DNA from 4 places in the Rhizobium sp. LjRoot258 genome. Region 3 is predicted to be linked to each of the others. Evidence: predicted binding sites of a transcription regulator. Region 3 holds the regulator's gene; each other region holds the start of a gene.
What was found. Region 3 encodes PhoB, which activates phosphate uptake and scavenging genes when phosphate is short. Its sites were predicted from a motif close to TGTCATNNANCTGTCAT; they were not measured.
Positions count from the first base shown of each region.

Region 1 (3,209 bases), 1.5 Mb from region 3:
TCAGCAAAGCGAGCAGATGAGGCTGTCGTAGCGAACTCCCGGTCGCCGCCGAGATATCGACCGGTGTGCCACGCCTGCGCGTCGGGCCGATTCGTGGGCAGTAGATCGCCATCACCACCGTTGTCACGAAGCCAAATGTCATGACCGGCAACACCATCTCGCCGCCCCAGCGCCCGATCAGTTGCCCACCGATCAGGGTGGAGACGATGAACGCCACCGAACCCCATACCCGCATCGAACCGTAGTCCAGGCCCCAACGCCGGACACCTGAGATCACAATCGACTCGACGACCGGGACGTAACAGGCAAAGGTTGCTCCCTGGATCGTGTAGACGATCAGCACCGGCCAGAACGTGCTGGTCCAGTAGAGCGCAATCGCCGTTAGCAGCGATAGGCAGCCAGAAAACAGCAACACATCCGCCCGTTCCTTCATCCGGTCGGCATACATCGCGACAATAGGGGCGACGAGGACTCGCACGACCATCGGCACGGCGAGAATGACGCCGATCTCATGGTCGTTGAACTGGTGCAGCGCAAGCCACATCGGGAAGAACGGCAAGGCCACGCCATTGACGAGCAACGGCGCACAGTACGACAAGGCACTGAGCAGCCGAAAGCGCGGTGGTGCCTCCTCACTTGCCGGAGGATTTTGAGCGGGAATCATCGGTGGACCTGCAGGAAACTGAACGTTGCCTAACACATCAACCTAGAGGCGACTATGGCAAGAAATTGCCCATCTGAAACGTTTCAAAAAATAAATAGGGCCTGTCGCAAAGACACAACGGGCAAAATTGACGCATTGAATTGGGGAGCGAAAGGCCGCGCTTAGGCGGCCTGCTGCGCGACTTCCTTTTCACGATGGCCGATCGCCATCGGGATCGGCTGCATGCCACTCGTTGCACGCCACTCGATCAATTCAAACGTGCCGTCCTGATTTTCGGCAATCGCCGTGCAGCTTTCGACCCAATCGCCGGTATTGATGTAACGGATGCCGTCCATGTCCTCCATCACCGCGTGGTGGATATGGCCACAGATCACGCCATCGGCACCGTGCTTGCGGGCTTCTTCAGCGACGACACGCTGGAATTCGCCGATGAAGTTGACTGCGTGTTTGACCTGCAGCTTGGCCCATGCGGAAAACGACCAATAGGGCATGCCCATCCGGCGGCGGATGGCTGCTAGGCCTACATTGATCATGATCGCCATGTCGTAGGCCCAGTCGCCGAGATAGGCGAGCAGGCGCGCGTTGCGCACGACGACGTCGAACTCGTCGCCATGCAGCACGAGGTATTTCTTGCCGTCGGCCGCTTCGTGCATCATCCGCTCAGCGACCTCGATGCCGCCGAAATGGGTGCCCGGAAAGTCGCGAAGGAATTCGTCGTGATTGCCCGGGATATAGATGACCCGCGTGCCCTTGCGCGCCTTTCGCAGCAGCTTCTGGACAACGTCGTTGCAGTCCTGCGGCCAGTACCAGCTACGCTTCAGCCGCCAGCCGTCGATGATATCGCCGACAAGAAAGATGGTATCCGCGTCGTGATGCTTGAGAAAGTCGAGCAGGAAGTCAACTTTCGCGGCCTTGGAGCCGAGATGCACATCGGAAATGAAAAGCGTACGGAAGTGCCGCGTATCCATATTGTCCCTCACAAGCACCCTGCTCGTGTCCCATCGTTCACCTCCCTCTCCAAAACCAGAGTCGTGTTTCAGGAAGATGACATGCTGCTGTCTTGGTGGATTTTCCCGGTTTCCGTGGACCTGCGCTGACGTCACGGCAGATTTGCGTTGTTTTCGCATTTCGAACCGAAATTCCGACTGTTCCGCCATGCCGTTTGATGTATTGAAAACACTCCAAGACAGCATGCGGCAGCTCGGAGGCGACGATGGATCATCAGGAAAAGTCCAAGACGGAAAAGAATTTGGCAGGTGGAAGCCTCGACGAGCAGGCGCTCTACTTTCACCGCTATCCCCGTCCGGGCAAGCTCGAAATCCAGGCGACCAAACCGCTCGGCAACCAGCGCGACTTGGCGCTCGCCTATTCCCCGGGTGTTGCAGCACCATGCCTGGCGATCCGCGACAATCCCGAAACGGCGGCCGACTATACCTCGCGCGCCAATCTGGTTGCGGTCATTTCCAACGGTACGGCCGTTCTCGGCCTCGGCAATATCGGTCCGCTTGCCTCAAAGCCAGTCATGGAAGGCAAGGCCGTCCTTTTCAAGAAATTCGCAAACATCGACGTCTTCGACATCGAAGTCGAGGCATCGAGCGTCGATCAGATGGTCGCCACCGTCGCCTCGCTCGAGCCGACCTTCGGCGGCATCAATCTCGAGGATATCAAGGCGCCGGAATGTTTCGAGATCGAGCGTCGGCTCCGCGAGACCATGAAGATCCCGGTTTTCCACGATGACCAGCATGGTACCGCCATCATCGTCGCTGCCGCTATCCTCAATGGCCTGGAACTTGCGAACAAGAAGATTGACGAGGTCAAAATCGTCGCCTCAGGCGCCGGCGCGGCAGCCCTTGCTTGCCTCAACCTCCTCGTCACGCTGGGTGCCAAGCGGGAAAATATCTGGGTCCATGACATCGAAGGCCTCGTCTACAAAGGCCGCACCGAGTTGATGGACGCGTGGAAAAGCGTCTATGCCCAGAAGAGCGACACGCGCACGCTCGCCGAAAACATCGGTGGCGCCGACGTCTTCCTTGGCCTTTCCGCCGCCGGCGTGCTGAAGCCGGAACTGCTCGCGCAGATGGCCGCGAACCCGCTGATCATGGCGCTCGCCAACCCGACGCCGGAGATCATGCCCGATCTCGCCCGCGCTGCCCGCCCCGATGCGATGATCTGCACCGGTCGCTCCGACTTCCCGAACCAGGTGAACAACGTTCTCTGCTTCCCCTACATTTTCCGCGGGGCGCTGGATTGCGGCGCAGTGACGATCAACGAAGAAATGAAGATGGCCGCCGTGCGCGCCATTGCCGCCCTTGCACGCGAGGAACCATCTGATGTCGCGGCCCGCGCTTATTCGGGCGAGACACCGGTCTTCGGTCCGAACTATCTGATCCCCTCGCCCTTCGATCCGCGCCTGATCCTGCGCATTGCCCCGGCAGTCGCGAGAGCCGCTGCCGAGAGCGGTGTCGCGTTGCGTCCGATCAACGATTTTGACGCCTATCTCGATCAGCTCAATCGCTTCGTCTTCCGTTCCGGCTTCATCATGAAA
Region 1 is NZ_CAXUST020000001.1:1,696,401-1,699,609, forward strand. It holds gene ACSQ9D_RS08510 (MFS transporter) at 1-664, opposite strand, end outside; gene ACSQ9D_RS08515 (UDP-2,3-diacylglucosamine diphosphatase) at 826-1,632, opposite strand; gene ACSQ9D_RS08520 (NADP-dependent malic enzyme) at 1,878-3,209, shown strand, end outside.
Region 1: the regulator PhoB is predicted to act here: its motif matches at 1,698-1,714, upstream of ACSQ9D_RS08515 (UDP-2,3-diacylglucosamine diphosphatase).

Region 2 (3,209 bases), 3.4 Mb from region 3:
TCATGAACTTCACCTGCGGCCCGAAGGTCATGTCGAGTTGTTGCGGGCCGTAGGTTCCGGAATGGAGAGGTCCAGCCACAAATTCCCAAAATGGGAGGAACTCGCGGAACTTCGCCTTGCCGGGATCGTAGTAGTGCGCTGCCGTATAGTGCACGTCGGCCGTCAGCCAGACCATGTTGGATATGCCGGCATCGCGGACGAACCGCAGCAGGTCGGCAAACTCCAGCTCGCGACCGAGTGGCGCGCTATTGTCGCCGTTCGAGATCGACTCGCTTCCCCGCCGATGTCCGTAGTCGTCCCAGATCACAAGCCCGATCGGCAGATCGCAGGCAATCACCTTCCACGTCGCCGTCGAGCGAACCAGTTCTCGCTTCAGCCATGCCACCTGACGTTCGCCCAGCAGGAGAGAGCCATCGGAGGGGTTGGTATCAACGCCATGGCTGTTCGGGCCGCGATAAGAGCGCAGATCCACGAAGAAGACGTCGAGCAGAGGGCCATAGGCGACCTTGCGGTAAATGCGGCCGGGCTCGTCTGCGATATAACGGATCGGTGTCATCTCATGAAAGGCACGGCTGGCCCGGCTGGCGAGGATCGAAACCGACTTTTCCGTGTAGCGGTTGTCGTCGCGAAGGTCGGTCGAAGGCGACCAATTGTTCAATACCTCATGATCGTCCCATTGATAGAAGACGGGACAGACCGCGTTGAACTCCTTCACGTGACTATCGAGCAGATTATAAGCCCATTGCCCGCGAAACTGGTCGAGCGTTTGGGCGATGTCCCGCTTTGCCGCCGTGACGATCCTGTTTTTCCAGACACCGCCGTCGCGCAGCTTGATCTCGTCGGGCACCGGGTTGTCGGCATAGATCGTATCGCCGGAATGGATCATGAAATCAGGGCGGTGATAGGCAATAGTCTGATAGGTGCGCATGCCTTCGTCGTCGATACCCCAACCCTGCCCCGCCGTATCGCCCGACCACGCGAAGCGGACGCTGCGCTTGCGCAACGGCGCGGTGCGAAACCGCCCCAGGATTGGCTCCGAAAGATCGTTGATATCCTGCAAATCCGCCGCTCGGAAGCGATAGAAAATCTCCTGGTCGGGCGGAAGGTTTTCAAGCAGCAGCTTTCCGGCAAGACCGGTTTGTGGCGTGACGTCTATGGGCGCCACGCGCACGGCATTGGCGAACCTGTCGCTCGTCGAGTACTCGATATGGAGCCGAGCTGGCCGGTCCACCTGTGTCCATATCATTCCGGATCTGGTATCGATATCGCCCGACTGGACGCCGGACGCAAAAACCGGACGACTGGAGGAACCACGCGCATAGTAGGGCATCGCCAGCCCCGCCACTGCAAATCCACCTACCGCTCCCATGGATGAGAGAAAGCGTCGGCGGGTCGTTTCGGTCAATTTCATGCCAAGGACTATCCGGCTGGAGCGGGAGAGAGCCTCCCGCGCCGAACCTATGGCGGCCGTCATGTCATATTCTTGAAGACGGCATGACGGTTTTTCGAAACTTCAGTGACAGTCATGTGACGAAGCGGTCAGATGACTGTCACCCGCCAATACTTTAGCTTTTGCGCATTGAGGATGCGCAATACATGACTTGTCAGGCGTCGCTGCCGGACAGTTCTTCGAAGGTCGCAAGTCCCTTCTTCAGCAGCATTGCATCCGGGCTCGGCAACTTTCCGCGGAAGGCCTTGTAGGCATCCTCGGGATCGATCGCGCCACCGACGGAATAGATGTTGTCCTTCAGCTTGGCTGCCATTTCCCGGTTGAACGCGTCGCCCGTCTCCTCGAAGGCGGCGAAGGCGTCCGCATCAAGCACCTCGGACCACATGTAGGAATAGTAGCCGGCGGAATAACCGCCGGAGAAGATGTGCTGGAAGTGCGGCGAGGCGTGACGCATGACGATCGATTTCGGCATGCCGAGCTCCGAGAGCACCCCGGCCTGCACCGCCATCGGGTCCTCGACCTTGTCGCGTGTGTGGAACGCCATGTCGACAAGCGCGGAGGAGGTAAACTCGACCGTACTGAAGCCGGAATTGAAAGTGCGGGCCGCCAGAACCTTGTCCAGCAGCGCCTGTGGCATCGGCTCGCCGGTTTCGAAATGCACCGCATACTGCTTGAGAATCGCTGGCACCGTCAGCCAGTGCTCGTAAAGCTGCGACGGCAATTCAACGAAATCGCGCGAGACGCCCGTGCCGGAGACCGAGGGATAGGTGACGTTCGAGAGCATTCCGTGGAGCGCATGGCCGAATTCGTGGAACAGCGTGCGCGCATCGTCGAGCGACAGAAGCGCGGGCTTGCCTTCGGCAGGTTTGGCGAAATTGCAGACATTGTAGATGATCGGCAGCTCGCCCTGTCGTCCGTCCTTCAGCGGCAGCTTGTGCTGCGACTGGAACGAGCTCATCCAAGCGCCCGAGCGCTTCGAGCTGCGAGCGAAATAGTCGCCAAGGAAGAGCGCCACCAGCGTGCCCTCTTGGTCGCGGATCTCGAAAACGCGAACATCGGGATGATAGGCGGGAACGCCCTTCTTCTCGACGGCGCGAATGCCGAACAGCCGGCCAGCGACGTCGAAGCAGGCATCGATGATCTTCTCGAGTTGGAGATAAGGCTTCAACTCGGCTTCGGAGAAGTTGAACCGCTCTGCACGGATCTTCTCAGCATAGTGCCGCCAGTCCCAGGGCATGACCTCATGGTTCTTGCCCTCTGCGGCGATCAGCTTGGCGATGTCGGCCTCTTCTTCGCCGGCCCGCTTGACAGCTTTCGCCCACACCTCTCGAAGTAGGTGATTCACCGCACCGGGCGTCTTCGCCATCGTATTGTCGAGCTTCAGTTCCGCGAAGTTACCATAGCCGAGGAGCTTGGCCACCTCGCCGCGAAGCGCAAGCGTATCGCGGATGATGCCGCGATTGTCCGTCACACCATCGTTCTCGCCGCGCGCCACCCAAGCCTCGAAGGCGCGCTCACGCAGATCGCGCCGCTCGGAGAAGGTGAGAAACGGTTCGATGATCGAGCGCGACAGGGTCACGGCAAATTTGCCCTCTTCGCCTCGCTCGTGTGCAGCAGCCGCCATCGCATCCTTTAGGAATTCGGGAATGCCGTCGAGATCGGCGCCGTCGGAAAGGATCAACGCCCAGTTCTTTTCATCGGCAAGTACGTTCTGCCCGAACTGGGTGCCGAGGCCGGCGAGCTTTTCGTTGATGCCCGC
Region 2 is NZ_CAXUST020000001.1:3,569,514-3,572,722, forward strand. It holds gene ACSQ9D_RS17530 (alkaline phosphatase D family protein) at 1-1,411, opposite strand, end outside; gene ACSQ9D_RS17535 (M3 family metallopeptidase) at 1,605-3,209, opposite strand, start outside.
Region 2: the regulator PhoB is predicted to act here: its motif matches at 1,517-1,533, upstream of ACSQ9D_RS17530 (alkaline phosphatase D family protein).

Region 3 (3,209 bases):
TCGACGGTGACGATATCTACGATCCGGATATCGACGTCGTGGAACTGCGTGCCCGTGTCGGCATGGTGTTTCAGAAGCCGAACCCATTCCCGAAGACGATCTATGAGAATGTCGCCTACGGCCCGCGCATCCACGGCCTCGCCAAGTCGAAGGCCGACATGGACCAGATCGTCGAACTCAGCTTGCAGCGCGCCGGCCTGTGGAACGAGGTGAAGGATCGCGTTCATGAAGCCGGCACCGGCCTTTCCGGTGGCCAGCAGCAGCGCCTCTGCATCGCCCGCGCCGTTGCCGTGAGCCCTGAAGTGATCCTGATGGACGAGCCGTGCTCTGCGCTCGATCCGATTGCGACGGCAAAGGTCGAGGAGCTGATCCACGAGCTTCGCGAGAACTATACGATCGTCATCGTGACGCACTCGATGCAGCAGGCGGCCCGTGTTTCGCAGCGCACCGCCATGTTCCACCTCGGCAACCTCGTCGAGGAGAACGATACCGACAAGATGTTCACCAACCCGGACGATCCGCGCACCCAGGACTACATCATGGGGCGCTTCGGTTGATCGCCGGCGTCGGTAACACTCACGATATTCAAGGATGATCCCTATGGCATCGACACATATCTTTTCTGCCTACGACGATGATTTGAAGTTCCTGTCCCGCCGTATCTCGGAAATGGGCGGCCTGGCCGAGCAGATGGTCTCGGATGCCGTTCGCGCGCTTGTAAACGGCGATACGGCCCTGGCCCAGAAGGTCATTTCTGACGACGTGATCCTCGACCACGCCGAACGCGAGATCGGTGACAAGGCAATCGTTACGATCGCCCGTCGCCAGCCGATGGCGGCCGACCTCCGCGAGATCATGGGTTCGATCCGCATTGCGGCCGATCTTGAGCGCGTCGGCGATCTCGGCAAGAACACCGCCAAGCGCGTCATTGCTGTCCAGAGTGCCGGCGTGCCGCGCAAGCTCGCCCGCGGCCTCGAGCACCTTTCCGAACTGGCGCTCGTCCAGCTCAAGGAAGTCCTCGACGTCTATACGAGCCGTGCTGCCGACAAGGCAAAGTCGATCCGCGAGCGCGACGAGGAAATCGACGCGATGTACACCTCGCTGTTCCGTGAGATGCTCACCTACATGATGGAAGATCCGCGCAACATCACCAGCTGCACGCATCTTCTGTTCTGTGCCAAGAACATCGAGCGTATCGGCGACCACGCCACCAACATTGCCGAGACCATCTATTACATGGCCACCGGTGCTCAGCCGGAAGGCGAACGTCCGAAGGACGATACCGCCAACACCGTCGGCGCTGTCACGGAATAGTCGTTCTGCGACCGCGCCCCCAGGAGACCAAAACGAATGATCCCTAAAGTAGCTGTCGTTGAAGACGAAGAAGCACTGAGCGTGCTTCTTCGCTATAACCTTGAAGCTGAAGGTTTTGAGGTCGATACCATCCTGCGTGGCGACGAGGCCGAGATCCGGCTGCAGGAACGCACGCCAGACCTTTTGATCCTGGATTGGATGCTGCCGGGTGTGTCCGGCATCGAGCTCTGCCGGCGTCTGCGGATGCGGCCGGAAACCGAGCGCCTTCCCATCATCATGCTGACGGCTCGTGGCGAGGAAAGCGAACGCGTTCGCGGTCTCTCCACCGGCGCCGACGACTACGTCGTCAAGCCGTTTTCGACGCCGGAGCTTGTCGCGCGCGTCAAGGCAATGCTTCGTCGCGCCAAGCCGGAGGTGCTCTCCACGCTGCTGAAGTGCGGCGACATCGAGCTCGACCGCGAGACGCATCGCGTTCATCGCAAGAGCCGTGAAGTCCGCCTCGGTCCAACCGAGTTCCGGCTCCTCGAGTTCCTGATGGCGTCCCCCGGACGCGTCTTCTCGCGTTCGCAGCTTCTTGACGGCGTCTGGGGTCACGATATCTATGTGGACGAACGCACCGTCGACGTCCATGTCGGTCGCCTGCGCAAGGCGCTGAACTTCTCCAACATGCAGGATGTTATCCGCACCGTGCGCGGCGCGGGATATTCCATGGAAGCATAAGGCTTCGATGGGGACTGAGCGGCTTTCATCTCAGAAACAAGAAAACGGGCCCGCGAAGGCCCGTTTTCTTTATTCCTTATCCGGCTTCCACATCAGGCGACCCGGTTAGCGGCCTTGCGGCGCTCATTGACCGGCTGGTAGGCCATGCGCTGATGGTACGTGCAGTACGGGGAAGAATCCGGGGACTCGCAGCCGCAGAAGTGGAAATCGTCCTTCAGCGGATCGCCGACCGGCCACTTGCAGGTGCGCTCGGTCAGTTCCGTCAGGCCGAGACGACGCGAAATCGGGACGACCACATTTGCGGCCGGGCGGAAGCGGACTTCCTCGACCGTGTCGATCTCGATCTCTTCCTTGAGCATCGTTGCACCCTGCTGGCGGGTGACGGTACGCGTGGTGATCCGCGATGCGTAGTTCGGTGCGCGCGGCGCCGATGTGGTGCGCTTGGGCGTTCTGACGGTGGTCGTCGAGCCGCCGGCCTTGGCACGACCGGGCAAACTCAAACGGTGAACTTTGCCAATGACGGCGTTGCGGCTTACACCGCCAAGTTGCGCTGCGATCTGGCTGGCGCTCAGGCCCTCTGACCACAGCTTCTTCAGTTTTTCAACGCGCTCGTCTGTCCAGTTCATGCCCCTGTCTCCGCCTTATTAGCGTTGGTGTAGGCAGAATCCCTCACCGTTGCCTCGGACGTATCCGAAGCAAGAAACGCTTGCTCGATTTTGGTGACTAGTTCCGCCGCATGCAGTCTAGTAATTGAGTTTTAACCTAGTGTGAGGCTGACTCCGTGACAAGAGTCGGTTGAATCTCGGCGAATCGATTCTCAGGTTTTCCCCAACTTGCTGGGCGCGAGAGTCATTTCTGCAACATTAATTGTTGATAGATCCGGAGCCTCCAGATCGCGGCTTGACGCATGCATCAAAACCTCAGTTTTGTTGACATTGCAGTGCGAAAAGTAAATAGTGCTGCTCGCCGCCGAAAGGCGGCATTTTTAATTTCCGGACCTGCATTCCTTAGCCGGAGTCCGGCTGCTGATGGTTATAGACAGGAGATCGCGCCATGGCTGAAGCCGCGCTTTACGACACCTACTCTCGTGCCCCGCTGCGGTTCGAGCGAGGAGAAGGCGTTTGGCTGATCACAGAAACGGGCGAGCGATATCTTGATTTCGGCGCCGGCGTTGC
Region 3 is NZ_CAXUST020000001.1:148,191-151,399, forward strand. It holds gene pstB (phosphate ABC transporter ATP-binding protein PstB) at 1-557, shown strand, start outside; gene phoU (phosphate signaling complex protein PhoU) at 601-1,314, shown strand; gene phoB (phosphate regulon transcriptional regulator PhoB) at 1,351-2,034, shown strand; gene ACSQ9D_RS00740 (GcrA family cell cycle regulator) at 2,127-2,660, opposite strand; gene ACSQ9D_RS00745 (aspartate aminotransferase family protein) at 3,088-3,209, shown strand, end outside.

Region 4 (3,209 bases), on a different contig from region 3:
TTCACGATCTGATAGGTCAGTGCCGCAATGGCTGCAGCGGCGGGGAGAGTTATCACCCACGCGACGACGATGTTGCCCGCCAATCCCCACCGCACAGCGGAAAGGCGCCGTGCGGCGCCGACGCCGATGATTGCACCTGTGATCGTATGGGTCGTCGAGACGGGGATACCGAGCCATGTCGCGGCAAACAACGTCAGCGCGCCACCCGTTTCCGCGCAGAAGCCCTGCATCGGATTGAGCCGTGTGATCTTGGAACCCATCGTATGGACGATCCGCCAGCCGCCGAACAATGTTCCAAGCGCCATTGCGGACTGGCAGGACAGGACGACCCAGAAAGGCACGTGGAATTCCCCTCCGCCATAGCCCTGGGAGTAGAGAAGCACGGCAATGATCCCCATTGTCTTCTGGGCGTCGTTACCACCATGGCCCAGTGAATAAAGGGAAGCGGAGACAAACTGCAGGACGCGAAATGTGCTGTCGACGACAAAGGGCGTCTGCCGGACGAAGATCCATGTCACGCACAGGACAAGGAAAAGCGCCAGAACGAAGCCCAGAAGCGGAGATAGCACGATAGCGCCGGCCGTTTTCAACAACCCCGACCATACAATGGCGCTCGTACCGGTCTTGGCCAACCCTGCACCGACCAGGCCGCCGACCAGCGCATGCGAGGAACTCGATGGTATGCCGAACATCCAGGTGACGATATTCCAGACGATGGCGCCCATCAGCGCGGCGAAGATGACCTGCGGTGTGACGATACCTGGATCGATGATACCGGTGCCCAGTGTTTCCGCCACATGCAGCCCGAAGAACAGGAAGGCGATGAAATTGAAGAAGGCCGCCCACAATACCGCATATTGCGGCCGCAAGACCCGGGTCGAGACGATGGTGGCAATCGAGTTGGCGGCATCGTGCAGTCCGTTCAAAAAATCGAAAAACAACGCGACCGCGATAAGGCCCGCAAGAAGCGGGAATGCGAGGGTGGCCTCCATCAGACGTTCTCGATCACGATGCCGTTGATTTCATTGGCGACGTCTTCGAAGCGGTCGACGACCTTCTCCAGCTCGCCATAGATCTCGCTGCCGATAATGTAGGCCATCGGGTTTGTCGCGCCGTGGCGGCGAAACAGATCCTTCAGGCCTAGGTCGTGCAGTTCATCGGAACGACCTTCAACCTTTACCACCTCTTCGGTCAGGACGCCGAGGCGCTGCGCGTTGGCGGCCATGCGATCCAGAAGGGGAATTGCTTCGGCCACGAGCTTGGCGGCCTGGACGATGATGCCGCCCATCTCCTGCATGCCGGGATCGAAACTGTTCTGTTCGAACAATCGGATCGTCTTGACCGTCTTGTGCATCATGTCGATGGCGTCGTCCATCGACATGATGAGATCCTTGATATCTCCCCGGTCGAATGGCGTTATGAAACTTCTCCGGACTGCGAGCAGTACCTCGCGCGTAATGTCATCCGCCTCGTCTTCGAGCGCGATGATGCGTTGACAATGCTGTTCCGTATCCTTGCCGGCAAGCAAGGCGTTCAGCGCTTCTGCCGCCCCGACCGTTGTGCGCGAATGCCTCTCAAAGAGATCAAAAAACCGATCTTCTCGCGGCATCAGTTTACGAAACCATTTCACTATTGGTGCTCCCAATTTCAGCTGTCATAAATCCGTCATAAAAGACCGAGCACGACATGAAAAGGTGACATGCCTTCGAAACGACGTCCTCCAACAGGTTAGCAACGGGATTCGAACCGCCTGCCCCCGGATCAGCTCTGCGTCGTCGGTTTCGATGATATCGAGCAATCGTCATGGTCGTCCTGCCAGTTGACAACGCTCGCACAGCCGGTCACTGCGATTGCTCGGGAGGCACAGAACGCAATGGGCGTTCGGTGAAATTACATGCGGATTTGATCTGGCGCGACTCAGTGCGGGGAGGGTGAACACGAGCCTTTTATCCCTAATCGACCAAGAAATCGCTTTCATCGTGAGCGATTCCCCGACAGACGACAGATGATCGTGGCGTTATATATGATTGTTTATATGGAATAAAATAGTTTTTATGACAGTTTTGTGACAATGCGTCTTGCAAACACCGTCGTCCTGCAGAAGCATAGTCAGCTAATGAACATTGACGGTTTGTTACTCGCGCCAGATATGCGGTGACGATGTCGGATTGTCATCTTGAGGATTGAACGGGACGAGCTTCTCCAGAGCCGGTCCATTAAGCCGGATGGGAGACCCGTGGTGGAAACGAATGCCTAAGAAGAAGAATAAAACCTATCTCGGGCAACTGGCGGCAGCGGCCGACAAGCTGTTTCAGGGCCAGGCGATCGATCAGTACGCCGCCATTTGCTACAGACGGCGGCCGGATAGCCAGGCGATCGAGGTTCTGTTGATCACGTCGCGTGAGACCGGTCGCTGGGTCATTCCGAAGGGCTGGGCCATGGACAAGCGGCTGCCGCATCAGGTTGCTGAGCGGGAGGCTTGGGAAGAGGCTGGTGTTAAGGGCAAGGCAAAGAAGAAGCCATTTGGTTATTACACGTACCTGAAGACGCTGGACACCGGTGGCAAGGTCCCCTCGATCGTGCAGGTCCATCTGGTCGAAATCGTCTCACTGCAGACGGAGTTCAAGGAGAAAGGGCAGAGGTCGATCGCCTGGTTCCCGCCTCATGAGGCGGCGACGCACGTTCGGGAACCGGAACTCAAGGGACTGCTCGGAAAGGTCGAGAGCTTATTGGGGCGTCAGGCAACCCGTGGAACGGTGGATCGTAAAGCAAGCTGAGATGGCGGCCGGAAACAAACCCGGCCGCCGATCTTTGCTTATTGTTGAGCCAGCGGGCTCGCACGTTTCGCCACTAGGCTGTTCACAGCAACGGCTACCACGATGTTTGCAGCGAGAGCGAGAAGCCCGGTGTACATCGTGAAACTCGTGTCGCCGATGGAGACCATATGGAGCGGCTTCCAACCGGCATCCCAGACCAGGAACGTGCCGCCGAAGAAACCGACGAACCAGCCTGCGAGCAGGCCCGGCGCTCGGAACCAGTTGGTGTAAAGACCGAAGACCAGCGCCGGAAGCGTCTGGAGGATCCAGATCCCGCCGAGAAGCTGAAGGTCGAGCGCAAACTGCGTCGGCAGGAAGATGATGACGAGAAGCGCGCCGATCTTGACCACGAGCGACGTCACCTTCGCGACCTTGGCTTCACCGGCATCGGAC
Region 4 is NZ_CAXUST020000003.1:560,091-563,299, forward strand. It holds gene ACSQ9D_RS31155 (inorganic phosphate transporter) at 1-992, opposite strand, end outside; gene ACSQ9D_RS31160 (DUF47 family protein) at 992-1,633, opposite strand; partial or broken gene ACSQ9D_RS31165 (LacI family transcriptional regulator) at 1,757-1,935, shown strand; gene ACSQ9D_RS31170 (NUDIX hydrolase) at 2,250-2,777, shown strand; gene mctP (monocarboxylate uptake permease MctP) at 2,816-3,209, opposite strand, start outside.
Region 4: the regulator PhoB is predicted to act here: its motif matches at 1,653-1,669, upstream of ACSQ9D_RS31160 (DUF47 family protein).